3 regions of the Lysobacter sp. ESA13C genome follow, and region 1 is predicted to be linked to each of the others. Evidence: riboswitches for the same ligand, from Rfam matches in the RefSeq annotation. Region 1 holds a riboswitch; each other region holds the start of a gene.
What was found. A riboswitch is a leader RNA that binds a small molecule or an ion and turns the genes downstream of it on or off. The one in region 1 is predicted to bind cobalamin.
Positions count from the first base shown of each region.

Region 2: another riboswitch for cobalamin. It lies ahead of btuB (TonB-dependent vitamin B12 receptor); the one in region 1 lies ahead of metE (5-methyltetrahydropteroyltriglutamate--homocysteine S-methyltransferase).
Region 3: another riboswitch for cobalamin. It lies ahead of btuB (TonB-dependent vitamin B12 receptor); the one in region 1 lies ahead of metE (5-methyltetrahydropteroyltriglutamate--homocysteine S-methyltransferase).

Region 1 covers NZ_JAHXYK010000005.1:28,699-33,095, forward strand. The annotation lists gene LC490_RS11420 (hypothetical protein) at 22-168, shown strand; gene metE (5-methyltetrahydropteroyltriglutamate--homocysteine S-methyltransferase) at 252-2,534, opposite strand; cobalamin riboswitch at 2,739-2,946, opposite strand; gene LC490_RS11430 (hypothetical protein) at 2,967-3,137, shown strand; gene LC490_RS11435 (hypothetical protein) at 3,371-4,390, shown strand.
Region 2 covers NZ_JAHXYK010000008.1:85,072-89,468, reverse strand. The annotation lists gene LC490_RS16780 (phasin family protein) at 29-448, shown strand; gene bioD (dethiobiotin synthase) at 585-1,316, opposite strand; gene LC490_RS16770 (GAF domain-containing protein) at 1,387-1,869, shown strand; gene LC490_RS16765 (TfoX/Sxy family protein) at 1,866-2,279, shown strand; cobalamin riboswitch at 2,360-2,607, shown strand; gene btuB (TonB-dependent vitamin B12 receptor) at 2,728-4,397, shown strand, end outside.
Region 3 covers NZ_JAHXYK010000003.1:282,167-286,563, forward strand. The annotation lists gene LC490_RS07365 (TonB-dependent receptor) at 1-1,771, opposite strand, end outside; cobalamin riboswitch at 2,262-2,506, shown strand; gene btuB (TonB-dependent vitamin B12 receptor) at 2,660-4,397, shown strand, end outside.

The DNA of each region.
Region 1 (4,397 bases):
CGGCGAATCAGGAGCAACTCTATGGAAGGTAGTCTGCAAATCCAGGATCTGGATTACGAAGTCGCACCGTTCAGCGTGTCCGGCGCCGACGTCGGCGCGATCGTGCGCTCGGTGGAAAGCTCCGGCCAGCCGGAGCAGTGGAACGTGCTGGCCTACGATGTGATGTAAGGCAAGTGCTCCTTCCGTAGTCCGGAAGGGGCATCGTCGGCGGCGCGATCGCGCCGCCGACGGTTCCGTTCAGTCGGCCATGCTCAGTCGACTTCGGCGGCGACCTGCTCGCGCAGGCCGCGCGCCGACTGCACCATCGCCCGCAGGGCCGAGCGCACTTCCGGCCAACCGCGGGTCTTCAGACCGCAGTCCGGGTTGACCCACAACTGCGCCGGGTCGAGCACGTCGAGCGCCTTGTCGAGCAAGTCGCGCATCTCGGTCTCGCTGGGCACGCGCGGCGAGTGGATGTCGTAGACGCCCGGGCCGATGCCGTTCGGATAGCGATAGCGCACGAACGCATCCAGCAACTCCATGCGCGAACGCGAGGTCTCGATCGAGATCACGTCGGCGTCGAGCGCGGCCACCGCCTCGATGATGTCGTTGAACTCGGCGTAGCACATGTGGGTGTGGATCTGGGTCGCATCGCCGACGCCGCTGGCGGCGAGGCGGAAGCTTTCCCCGGCCCAGGCCAGGTAGGCCGGCCAGTCGGCGCGACGCAGCGGCAGGCCTTCGCGCAGGGCCGGTTCGTCGATCTGGACGATGGCGATGCCGGCCGCTTCCAGGTCCAGCACTTCCTGGCGCAGGGCCAGGGCGATCTGGCGGCAGCTGTCGGCGCGCGGCTGGTCGTCGCGGACGAAGGACCACTGCAGGATCGTCACCGGTCCGGTCAGCATGCCTTTGACCGGCCGCTGGGTCTGCGCCTGCGCGTAACGGGTCCAGTCGACGGTCATCGCCTGCGGCCGGACCACGTCGCCGAACAGCACCGGCGGCTTGACGCAACGCGAGCCGTAGCTCTGCACCCAGCCGTGGGCGGTGAAGGCGAAACCGTCGAGCTGCTCGCCGAAGTACTCGACCATGTCGTTGCGTTCGAACTCGCCGTGCACCAGCACGTCGATGCCCAGCGCTTCCTGCTCGCGCAGGCACAGCTTGGTCTCGTTCTCCAGGAAGGTCCGGTAGGCCGCGTCGTCGATCTTGCCGGCCTTGTGCTCGGCGCGCGCGCGCCGCACTTCGGCGGTCTGCGGGAACGAGCCGATGGTGGTGGTCGGGAACAGCGGCAGGCCGAGGCGCTGCGCCTGCACCTTCGCGCGTTGCGGGTAGGGCGAGGCGCGCCGGGTCATCGCCGGTTCGACCGCGGCCAGGCGCTTGCGCACCTCGGCATTGCGCAGCAACGGCGAGGCCAGGCGCGCAGCGCGCGCGCTGGCGGCGGTGGCGAGGTCGCGGTTGGCGTCGGCGCTGCCGGTGAGGGCATCGGCGAGCAGGCGCAGTTCCTCGATCTTCTGCCGCGCATAGGCCATCCAGTGACGCAGCGGTGCGGGCAGCTTGCGTTCCAGTTCCAGGTCGGTCGGCACGTGCAACAGCGAGCACGACGGCGCCAGCCATTGCGCGCGATCGCCGGCACGGCGCGCCAGGCTCAGCGCGGCGTCGAGATCGGCGCGCCAGATGTTGCGGCCGTCGACCACGCCGAGGCTGAGGACGCGGTCGTCCGGCAACAGCGGCAGCACGCTTTCCAACTGCTGCGGCGCGCGCACCAGATCGACGTGCAGGCCTTGCACCGGCAGGCGCGCGGCGAGGGCGGCGTTGTCGCCGAGGCCGCCGAAGTAAGTCGTCAGCAGGCGCTGCGGCGCGTCGGCTTCGGCCAGGGCCGCATAAGCGCGGCGATAGGCGTCGCGGTCGTCGTCGTCGAGGTCGAGCACCAGGGCCGGCTCATCGAGCTGGACCCAGTCGGCGCCCGCCGCCTTGAGCTTGCCGAGCAGTTCGGCATAGGCCGGCAGCAGGGCATCGAGCAGCTCGCGCGGGTCGCCGCCGTCGCTGCGCTTGCCGAGCTTGAGGAAGGACACCGGGCCGAGCAGCACCGGCCGCGCCTGGATGCCGAGCGCGCGCGCCTGGGCCAGTTCGGCCAAGGGCTTGTCGCCGCGCAGCACGAAACGCTGATCGCGCTCGAACTGCGGCACCAGATAGTGGTAGTTGGTGTCGAACCACTTGGTCATCTCCAGCGCGTGCAGGTCGCGACGGCCGTCCTGCAGGCCGCGGGCGAGGGCGAAGTAGCCGGTCAGCGGGTTTTCGTCGTAGACCTCGCGGTACGGCGCGGGGATCGCGTCGAACAGAACGGCGGTATCGAGGACGTGGTCGTAAAGGGAGAAATCGTTGCACGGCACGACGTCGGCGCCGGCCTGCCGCGCCAGTTGCCAATGGCGTTCGCGCAGGCCGTGGGCGGTGTCGTGCAGCGCCTGGGCCGGCGTGTCGCCTTTCCAGAACGATTCGAGGGCCAGCTTGAGCTCGCGCCGCGCGCCTATGCGCGGGAAGCCGAGATGGGTGACGCTGATCATGATGATTACCTGCGATGCGTGGGCATGGCGCAGGGCAACGAAGGAGACCACGGCTGCGCCGGCCCGACGCTCGCGCGCCCGGCTTCGCCACAACCCTTGGTGTCGACCTTCGCCCCCGCGGGCGAACCGGCGCGCACGACGCGGCCCGCGCCGGGACGGGCCCGGACGCAGCGCCGACGCCTTGCGGGCCGGAGTCGGACGGAAGGCGAGCCTTCCGGTCATGGCAGGTCTTCGGGCTTGGGGCATGGAGCACGAGGCGCCTCCTACTGTCCGTCGCTTCCCGGGATCGCTCCCAGTGCCTGACGAAGTTCGTTCCCTATACCGCTGCGGGGCAGCTCCGGAATTGGACGTGGCGTCCGCACCGGATTCCCTCTAACCGCCGCCGGTGCGAACCGGTGGCGATTTGTCACATCGCTTCATCTGCATGAAGCGATGTTCACCATCACGCCGCCAAGCTACGCAGCGCGACCGGCGAAGTCAATCGCCGCGATCGCGATGCGTGGACCCGGTTTGCGATTTGTGGCCGCAGCCGGCGACGGCGCCGCGGCCGGGGTTTCCCCGGCTGCCGTTCATGCGCCGCCGACGATGATGTCGGCACGCTGACGAGCGCGAACGCCATGACCTCCTGCCGTTGAGCTTGGTGGGCCCTGGGGCTAACGTTGGTGCTGTGGCGACGATGCGCGGCGCGGGTCCAGGACGGCCCGCGCGATCCCGACTCCGATGGGTGGAACATGCTTTTCAGAAGGACGTTTGCGCTGACCTTGTGCCTGCTCGGACTGGCGGCTTGCGGGAGGGATTCCGCCGCGCCGCCGCCGGCCCGGTCCGAGCCGGTCACCATGGGCAGCCAGAACGAGTCGCCCAAGGTCGCCGCCGCGGACGCGTCGAGCGAGACCGACATCCTGCAAGGCACCTACTGGCCGCCGGCCAAGCTCGACGGCGGCGTGGCCAAGATCAGCTGCGAATACGACTACCCGCGTTTCGGCGACGGAAAACCGCTGACCGCGCTGGACTTCTTCAGCCTGGTCGACGCCTTGTCGCCGTGCCAGGCCAGCGGCGTGGTGCGCCTGCACTACCAGGGCAAGATCGGCGCCGGCTTCACCGCGCTGGTGCAGCGCGTCGCCGCCATGGCCACGCGCATGGAAATCCAGACCCGCATCCTCGACATCGACTCCAGCGGCGGCCACGTCGAGGAAGCGATCCGCGCCGGCGACTCGATCGCCGAATCGGGCTGGGCGATCTGGGTGCGCGAGGATTCGGTCTGCCACAGCGCCTGCGTCTTGGTGCTGGCCGCCGGCGACACCCGCTCGATCGAAGGCAAGGTCGGCATCCACCGGCTGATGCGCGACCGCTCGACCGCGACCTCGCGCGCCGAACTCAGCCGCGAACTCAAGGCGATCAACCAGCAGGTGCGCGATTATCTGGAACGCAACGGCGTCGCCACCGGCGTCGCCGACCTGATGATGACCATCGCCAACCGCGACCTGCGCGTGTTGACGGTGGACGAGCTCAAGCAGTTCGGCCTCGACGGCACCAACGCCGCCCAGGACGACCTCGACCGCATCCGCCTGACCCGCAAGTGCGGCGAGGACTTCGTCCGCCGCCGCGAAGCCTTCCGCCGCGATTTCGACGCGCAGTGCATGGCCACCGGCAAAAACTTCGCCTCCATGCCGGAATGCGCAAAAGCCTTGCAGGAACAGTTCGGCTTCCCGGACGAGACCTGCCCCTCCGACAGTCCGGCCGATCTGTACGCCCGCGACCTGCGGCGCCTGCCGCTGCCGGACGACGCAGGCGCCGATGCCGACGCGCCGGCCACTGCGGGCGCGTCGAAGAAGCGTTCCAACAAGAGCGCCGAATAGCCGTCGT
Region 2 (4,397 bases), on a different contig from region 1:
TCCGTCTGGACCTTTCAGGAGCTCAGCCATGTACCAGCAATTCAACGAACAGTTCGCCGCCGCTACGCGCCAGTTCGCGGACACGGCCGCTCAGGTCAACCGTCTGGCCCTCGACAACGCCGAGGCCGTGTTCGGCCTGCAGGTCGCTGCCATCGAAGACCGCGTCAACGCCACTTTCGCTTTCTTCGGTGAAGCCGCCGAAGCCCGCGACCTGGAAGCCTTCAAGACCCTGTGGCCGAAGGGCGCGCAGATCGCTCGCGAAAACGTCGAGCGCGCTGTCAGCACCGGCCAGGAAGCTTTCGGCCGCACCGTGAAGACCAACGAAGCGATCGCCGAGTTGGCCAAGTCGCAGATCGAAACCGCTGCCAAGGCCACCCAGGCCAACGTCGAGAAGGCCGCCAAGGCCGCGGCGAAGGCGACGGCTCCGGCTGCTGCCGCGACCAAGTAAGCGCACCGTCTCTCTCTCCGGCCGTCATGGCGGATACGAAAAACCCGGCAGCTTCGGCTGCCGGGTTTTTTGTTGCCCGCGATTCGGCCTTCGCCGTCGCCACGGATCGCAGGCGGACTGCAGAGCGATCGCCGCGCTAGGACAACGGCTGCAAGCGCCCCGCCAGGGCCTGCGGATCGGGCGAAGCGAGATACGGCAGACGCCCCCAGCACGGCACCGGCAGACGCCGGCACAGGATCTCGAAGTTGTCGTCGGCGCGCGCCATCTGCGGGTCGATGTCGTTGGCGATCCAGCCGACCAGGCGGGCGCCGTCGGCCTGGATCGCGCGCGCACTCAAACGCGCGTGATTGATCGCGCCCAGGCGCAGGCCGACCACCAACACCACCGGCAGGTCCAGCGCGCGCACCAGGTCGATCTGGTCGAGCGTGGCGCTGATCGGCGCGGCCCAACCGCCGACGCCTTCGACCACCACCGTGTCCGACTGCGCCGCCAAGCGCGCATGCGCGGCGAGGATCGTCGCGAGCGCGATCTCGACGCCGGCCTGCGCGGCGGCGAGTTCCGGCGCCAACGGCTGCGGCAAGGCGTAGGGATTGACGTCGTCGTAGTGCGGTCTCGGCGCACTGGCCGCTTGCAACAGCAAGGCGTCCTCGTTGCGCCAACCCTCGGGCGTGCGTTCGCAACCGCTCGCCACCGGCTTCATGCCGACCGCGCGCAGCCCGCGCGCGCGCAAGGCGTGCAACAAGCTCGCGCTGGCCACCGACTTGCCGATGCCGGTGTCGGTGCCGGTGACGAACACGCCGCGCGGAAACACCGCGGACGCGGCCGTTGGTCGGGAGCCGGCCTCCACCGGGGGCTGGGTGTGACTCATCTCGCGCTTTTCCCTGGGGCGTGGAGTCCACCATGGTAGTGGCGGCGGATGCCGCTGTTACACTCCGATGATGTTTAAAACCTCCGCACTATCGGGCGACAAGCCCGAGCAATACGCGCAGCTGCTCGCCCAGGCGCGCGGTTTGCTCGACGGCGAACGCGACCGTATCGCCAATGCCGCCAACCTGTCGGCGTTGGTCAGCCATGCCCTGCCGGAACTCAACTGGGTCGGCTTCTATTTCTACGACGGCGAAGAACTCGTGGTCGGCCCGTTCCAGGGCTTGCCGGCGTGCGTGCGCATTCCGCTCGACAAGGGCGTGTGCGGCGCGGCCGCCTCGACCCGCCAGACCCAACGCGTCGCCGACGTGCACGCCTTCCCCGGCCACATCGCCTGCGATGCCGCCTCGCGTTCGGAAGTGGTGGTGCCGCTGGTCCACGGCGATTCCCTGATCGGCGTGTTCGACCTCGACAGCCCGGTTCCGGACCGTTTCGATGCCGACGACCAGGCCGGCCTGGAAGCGCTGGCGCGCGTGTACGTGGAGGCGCTGGCATGACCGCGCCGAAGATGCGCAACATCGGCCCCAAGAGCGCGGCCTGGCTGCGCCAGGTCGGCCTGCGCACGCACGAGGACATCTCCGCGATCGGCACGGTCGAGGCCTTCATGCGCGTCAAGCGCGCCGGCTTCAAGCCGACGCTCAACCTGCTGTACGCGATCGAAGGCGCGCTGCTGGACTGCCATTGGCAGGAGATCAGCGACGAACGCCGACAACAGCTGATCCAGGCCGCCGAAGCCGCGACCGCGCTGCTGCCGCCGCCGCGCAACAAGCCGGCCGCCGCGCCGGTGCACACCACCGTGCACGCCGAAGAACGCCACGACGCATTCGAGGGCGGCGGTCTGGACGGCAACGGCCTGGACGACGACGACCGCCCCGGCGGCCACGACGAGGACGACGGGCGCGACTGAGCCCGTCGGCGCCGCTGCGCCCCCTCCGGCCGGCCGCTCCGCCCGCCCGCGGCTTTGGCCCCGGGCGCCGGCTTCGCGTAGACTGCGCACCGCTTCAAGGTGACCCGGCGGCTTTCTCCATCGCCGGGTTGAAACGGGAAGCCGGTGACGCGCCCTCTCCTGCGGGAGGATCGGCGCCAGTCCGGCACTGCCCCCGCAACGGTAAGCAAGACAGATCGCGGCAACCGCCACTGTGCTCGGCACGGGAAGGCGCCGCGATCGGCAGCCCGACCCCGCGTCGGCGCTGCGCTTGCGAGTCCGGAGACCGGCCTTGAGGCGCCACAGGTTGCGATGCGGAGGGCGTCGCGGCGGCTGCTATCCGGCTGTCTGCACGGCCCGCTGCCTCCTCGCAACCGCCTTCCGCCGTCGTCGTCGCGCGCCTCCGGGTGCGCGCGCTGGAGCTTTACCCATGTCCGCCCCGAACACGTACGCCCTGAATCTGTCGCTTGCCATCGCCTGTGCGCTGGCGCTGCCCACCGCCGCCCTCGCCGCTCCGGCCGGCGACGCCACCGACCTCGACGAGGTGGTGGTCACCGCCAACCGCACCGCGGTCAGCGTCAACGACACCCTGACCCCGGTCGACGTGCTCGACCGCGAGACCATCCAGCGCAGCCAGGCGCGCGACCTCAACGACCTGCTGCGCGGCCGCGCCGGCATCAGCATTTCCAACCAGGGCGGCGCCGGCAAGCTCACCACCCTGTTCCTGCGCGGCAGCGAGTCCGACCACGTGTTGGTGCTGGTCGACGGCATCCGCGTCGGCTCGCCGACCTCGGGCCTGGCCGCGCTGCAAGACCTGCCGCTGGCACTGATCGACCGCATCGAGATCGTGCGCGGCCCGCGTTCGAGCCTGTACGGCGCCGACGCCATTGGCGGCGTGATCCAGGTGTTCACCCGCCGCGAGAAGCAGGGCTTCGCCCCGCGCGTGCACGTCGGCGGCGGCAGCAACGACAGCCTCGAATTCGGCACCGGCTTCGGCGGTCGCAGCGAGCGCGGCTGGTTCGGCGCCGACTACAGCTTCCGCAAGACCGAGGGCATCAACGCCTGCCGCGGCGCCGGCTTCCCGGTGTTCGCCGGCTGCTTCACCGACGAGCCCGACCGCGACGGTTACGAAAACCACGCCCTGTCGCTGCGCGGCGGCCTCGAGTTCAACGAACAGTGGAGCATCGAAGGCCAGGCGCTGCGCGCGGAAGGCGAGAACGATTACGACGGCAGCTTCGTCAACCGCTCCGAGACCGTGCAGCAGGTGATCGGCGGCAAGCTGCAATGGCGTCCGTCGGAAACCATCCACCTGCAGTTGCTGGCCGGCCGCAACGTCGACAGCTCGGATAATTTCCTCGGCGAAGTGCCAATGGGGTTCTTCAAGACCGATCGCGACAGTGCGACCTTGCAGGGCGACTTCACCCTGGCCGAAGGCCACGTGCTGACCGCGGGCTTCGATTGGCTGCGCGACCGCGTCGACAGCGACACCGTGTACGACGAAAGCGAGCGCGACAACAAGGCCGGCTTCGTCCAGTACCAGGGCCGCTTCGGCGCGCAGTCGTTCGAGGCCAGCCTGCGCCGCGACGACAACGAACAGTTCGGCGGCCACACCACCGGCGGCGCGGCCTGGGGCCTGAACTTCGCCGAGCGCTGGCGCGTCACCGTCGGCTACGGCACCGCGTTCAAGGCGCCGACCTTCAACGAGCTGTATTACCCGTTCTTCGGCAACGCGACCCTGCGCCCGGAAGAGTCCAAGACCTGGGAGCTCGGCCTGGCCTATCGCGGCGAGCGTTTCAACGCCCGCATCGACGGCTTCGACACCCGCGCCGACGATCTGATTACCTACGACTCGTCGATCAACCTGCCCAACAACATCGACCGCGCGCGCATGCGCGGCGCCGAGATCGGCATCGACACCACGTTCGCGCAATGGACCTTGGCGGCGAGCGCCAGCGTCCTGGACACCGAGAACCGCGTCGGCTTCTACCGCGGCAACGACCTGCCGCGCCGCGCCAAGCACAGCGCCCGCATCGACCTGGACCGCAGCTTCGGCAAGTTCCGCTTCGGTGCGACCGCGGTCGGCTCGGGTTCGCGCTACGA
Region 3 (4,397 bases), on a different contig from region 1:
CGCTGGTCAGGTTTTCCGACAGCAGGATGCGGTCCTTCACCTGGATGTTGTAGGCGTCGATGGTGATGTAGAGCTGGTCGGCCGGCTGCAGCACCAGGCCCAGGCTGTAATTGGTCGACTCTTCCGCCTTCAACGCTTCCGAGCCCAGGGCGATGGCGGCCGGGTTGTCGACGCGGAAGGTGCCGATCTCGTACGGGATGCCGCTGATGAAGTTGGTGGCGATCGACTGGAAGAACTGCTGCTGCAGCGACGGCGCGCGGAAGCCGGTCGAGGCGGTGGCGCGCAGGGCGACCTTGTCGGTGAAGGCGTAGCGGCCGGACAGCTTGCCCGAGGTGGTTTCGCCGAAATCGCTGTAGGTCTCGTAACGCGCGGCGGCGCCGAGCGAGAACTTGTCGGTCAGGTCGGCTTCGGCGTCGATGTAGACCGAATAGCTGTGACGGTCGAAGTCGCCGGCATCGCTGGCGCGGAAGCCGGAGAACACCTGCGCGCCCGGGATGATCTGGCCGTTCGGCGCGGCCACGCCGCCGTTGGCGTAGGACAGCGGCTCGCCGGCGCGTTCGGAGAACTCTTCGCCGCGCCATTCCGCGCCCCAGGCGAAGGTCACCGGGTACTGCCAGCCGAAGTCGACCGACTTGGTGAAGTCCAGGTTGAGCACGTGCTGGGTGACTTCCAGCGCGCCGGCGTAGAACTGCGTCGGCGAGGTCGGGCCGAGGCTGCGGTTGAGGGTGTTCTCGATGTCGAAGGTCAGGCCGTTGTGGCCGTAGTTGTAGCTCAGGTCGATCTGGGTGCCGCCGGCGGTTTCGCTGCGCAGGCCGAACACCGCGGCGCGATCCTTACTGACGTTGTGGATCTGCGGCAGGAAGCCGTTCGGGTAGATCGCCGGGATGTTGCGCGGGTCGCCGGCGAAGCGGAAATAGCCGTTCGAGAGCACGTCGCGTTCGCTGTAGCTGCCGAACGAATAGAAGCTCAGGTATTCGGTGGGGTTGTATTCGCCGTTGTAGGCGAACGCGCCCTGGTCGATCTCGGGATCGCCGTAGCGCTGCTCGACGCGGCCCTGGAACGGCCGCGCACGATTGGTCTGGTCTTGGTGCCCGCCTTGCGCGGCCAGGTGCAGCCAGCCGTTCTCGCCGAGCTTGATGCCGGTGTCGCCGGACAACTGGTACTGCTTGCCGTCGCCGGCGCTGTACTGGCCGTAGCGCGCGGCGATGCTGCCGCCTTCGCCGCTTCCTTTAAGGACGACGTTGATGACGCCGGCGATAGCGTCCGAGCCGTACTGCGCGGAAGCGCCGTCGCGCAGCACTTCGACGCGTTCGATCGCGGCGATCGGAATGGCGTTCAGATCGACCGGCGAGGAGCCGCGGCCCTGGCTGCCGTTGAGGTTGATCAGGGCGGTGGTGTGACGGCGCTTGCCGTTGACCAGCACCAGCACCTGGTCGGGGGCCAGGCCGCGCAGCTGCGCCGGGCGCACCGCGTCGGTGCCGTCGGTGATGGCCGGGCGCGGGAAGTTCAGCGAGGGCAGGGCGCGCGACAGCGCGGTGGCCAGCTCGACGGTACCGGTGGCTTCCAGGGTTTCGGGGGTGATGATGTCGATCGGCGCGGTGGACTCGGCGACGGTGCGGTCGCTGACGCGGGTGCCGGTGACGATGACCTGGTCCAGGGTCTTGGGATCGTTTTGCGGCGCGTCCTGCGCGTAGACCGGCGCGGCGAGCGCTACCAGGAGGCCGAGGGCCAGAGGGTGACGTGAACCGGCGAAGGTGCGGCGGACGGGCATGACGACTCCTTGATGGGGATGACAGCGATGTCATTCGGATTTAACACGAACGTAACAACCGGTCAATGAAGCGGCCAAATATTGCCTAACGCAAGTAGTAGAAAAGTGGTAATGGCACACTCTTTGCGGAATCTGGGGGTGGGCCGATGGCCGCTGCGCCTGACTCGCTTGGAGCTTTCTGGCCCTCATCCCCGTTAAGCCTTCATCTCTAGCAAGCTGTCATTCCCCCCAGGTCGTCATCCCCGCGAAGGCGGGGATCCACCGGGTTTTCGTGCGAGAACGCTTGAAGTCTCTGCGGGCCCGGCGAGGCGCGCAGCGCGCCCAGGCGTTCATGGATGCGCGAGCCAGTGGCTCGCGCATCCATTCACCCCCGCCTGCGCGGGGATGACGATCCGGGGGCTAAGCCCGGCGAGGGGCGCCCTGGCCGCGGTCCAGAGACTTCAAGCGCGCTCGCACGAATTCCGGTGGCGTCCCGACCTCGCTCGACTGCTAAGATGCGCGCGCTCAAGGTGATCGCCGACACACAATCGGCGATTGAAACGGGAATCCGGTCCCCGCTTCTGGCGTTCGCCAGGTCGGTCAATCCGGAGCTGCCCCCGCAACGGTAAGCGAGTACACGTACCGCACGACGCCACTGTGTTCCGACACGGGAAGGCGCGGTACGGGAGACCCGGTCCGATCTCGGACCGCCTCCGCTCGCAAGCCCGGAGACCGGCCCGGAGCGCGAACCGACAGGCGGAGGGCCATGTCTCGGGGCATCGGCGTGCGCGCCGTCTCTCCGTTCCGCCATCCCCCTGTCACGACCTGGTCTAGACCGCGCGGGTGAGGCGCGGCCATGGAGAGCCGACTGTGACGTTCCGTTTTTCCGCTGTTCCGCGCCTTGCGCGCATCCCCGCGCGCTGCGCTTTCGTATTCGCCGGTTCCGCATTCGCCGCCTCCGCGCTGGCCGCGCCCGCGGTCGATCTCGACCAGGTCGTGGTCACCGCGAGCCGCACCGCCCAGACCCAGGACGCCACGCTCGCCGCGGTAACCGTGATCGACCGCGCCCAGATCGAACGCCTGCAGCCCTCGTCGCTGCCGGACCTGTTGCGCGGCACGCCGGGCGCTTCTTTGGCCAATAACGGCGGCCCGGGCAAGGCGACGTCGCTGTTTCTGCGCGGCAGCGAGTCCGACCACGTGCTGGTGCTGATCGACGGGGTCAAGATCGGTTCGGCGACCAGCGGCGGCGCCTCGCTGCAGGACATTCCGGTCGAACAGATCGAACGCGTCGAAATCGTGCGCGGCCCGTTCTCCAGCCTGTACGGCTCCGAAGCCATCGGCGGCGTCATCCAGATCTTCACCCGGCGGCCGCAGGGCGCGTTCGTGCCGAGCTTCAGCGCCTCGGTCGGCAGCTACGCCACCCATCGAGCCACCGCCGGCGTCGCCGGCAAGGGCGAACGTGGCTGGTATTCGATCAACGCCGCCCACGAAGACACCGACGGCATCAACGCCTGCCGCGGCAAGCCCTCGCCGGGCGGCGCGGGTTGTTTCACCAACTCGCCGGACCGCGACGGCTATCGCAACGATTCGCTGACCCTGCAGGGCGGCTACCGCTTCAACGAGCAATGGGACGCCGAAGCGCGCTTGTTCCGCACCGAAAACCATAACGAGTACGACGGCAGCCAGAACAACGAGGCCGACGGCGTGCAGCAGGTCGCCGGCGCCAAGCTGCGCTACCGGCCCAGCGACCGCGTCAGCCTCAGCGCCAGCGCCGGCCGCAGCGAAGACCTCAGCGACACCTACAAGAACGGCAAGTACTCCAGCACCTTCGAGACCCGGCGTCAGCTCGGCTCGGTGCAGGGCGACATCGGCATCGGCAGCGGCCTGCTCACGCTCGGTTTCGACTGGCAGCGCGACCGCATCGACAGCAATACCCGCTATGCCCGCGACGCCCGCATCCTGCGCGGCGCCTTCGGCCAGTGGCAGCAGAGTTTCGGCGCGCACGCGCTGCAGGCCAGCCTGCGCCGCGACGACGACAGCCAGTTCGGCGGCGAGACCACCGGCAGCCTGCTGTGGGGCTGGAACCTCAGCGAGGCGCTGCGTTTGACCGCGAGCTACGGCACCGCGTTCAAGGCACCGACCTTCAACGAGTTGTACTACCCGGGTTACGGCAATGCCGGCCTGTCGCCGGAAACCTCGCGCAGCGTCGAAATCGGCCTGCGCGGCATCCACGGCGAGCGCCGCCAGCATGTATGGTCGCTCAACGCCTACGAGAGCGACATCGACGACCTGATCGCGTTCGATTCCTCGATCGGCTTGCCCGGCAACGTCGATCGCGCGCGCATCCGCGGCCTGGAAGCGGCGTTCGACACCCGTCTGGCCGACTGGGACCTGCGCGCCAGCGCGACCTGGCTGGACCCGCGCAACGACAGCCGCAGCGCCAGCCGCGACAAACTCCTGCCGCGGCGTGCGCGGCAGAGCGCGCGCATCGATGCCGACCGCCGCATCGCGGTCGGCAACGGTGCCTGGTCGTTCGGTGCCAGCGTCTATGCCGCGGGCGATCGTTATGATGACTTGGCCAATACGCGTCGCCTGGCCGGCTACGCGCTCACCGATCTGCGCCTGGGCTACGCCTTCAACGAGGCCT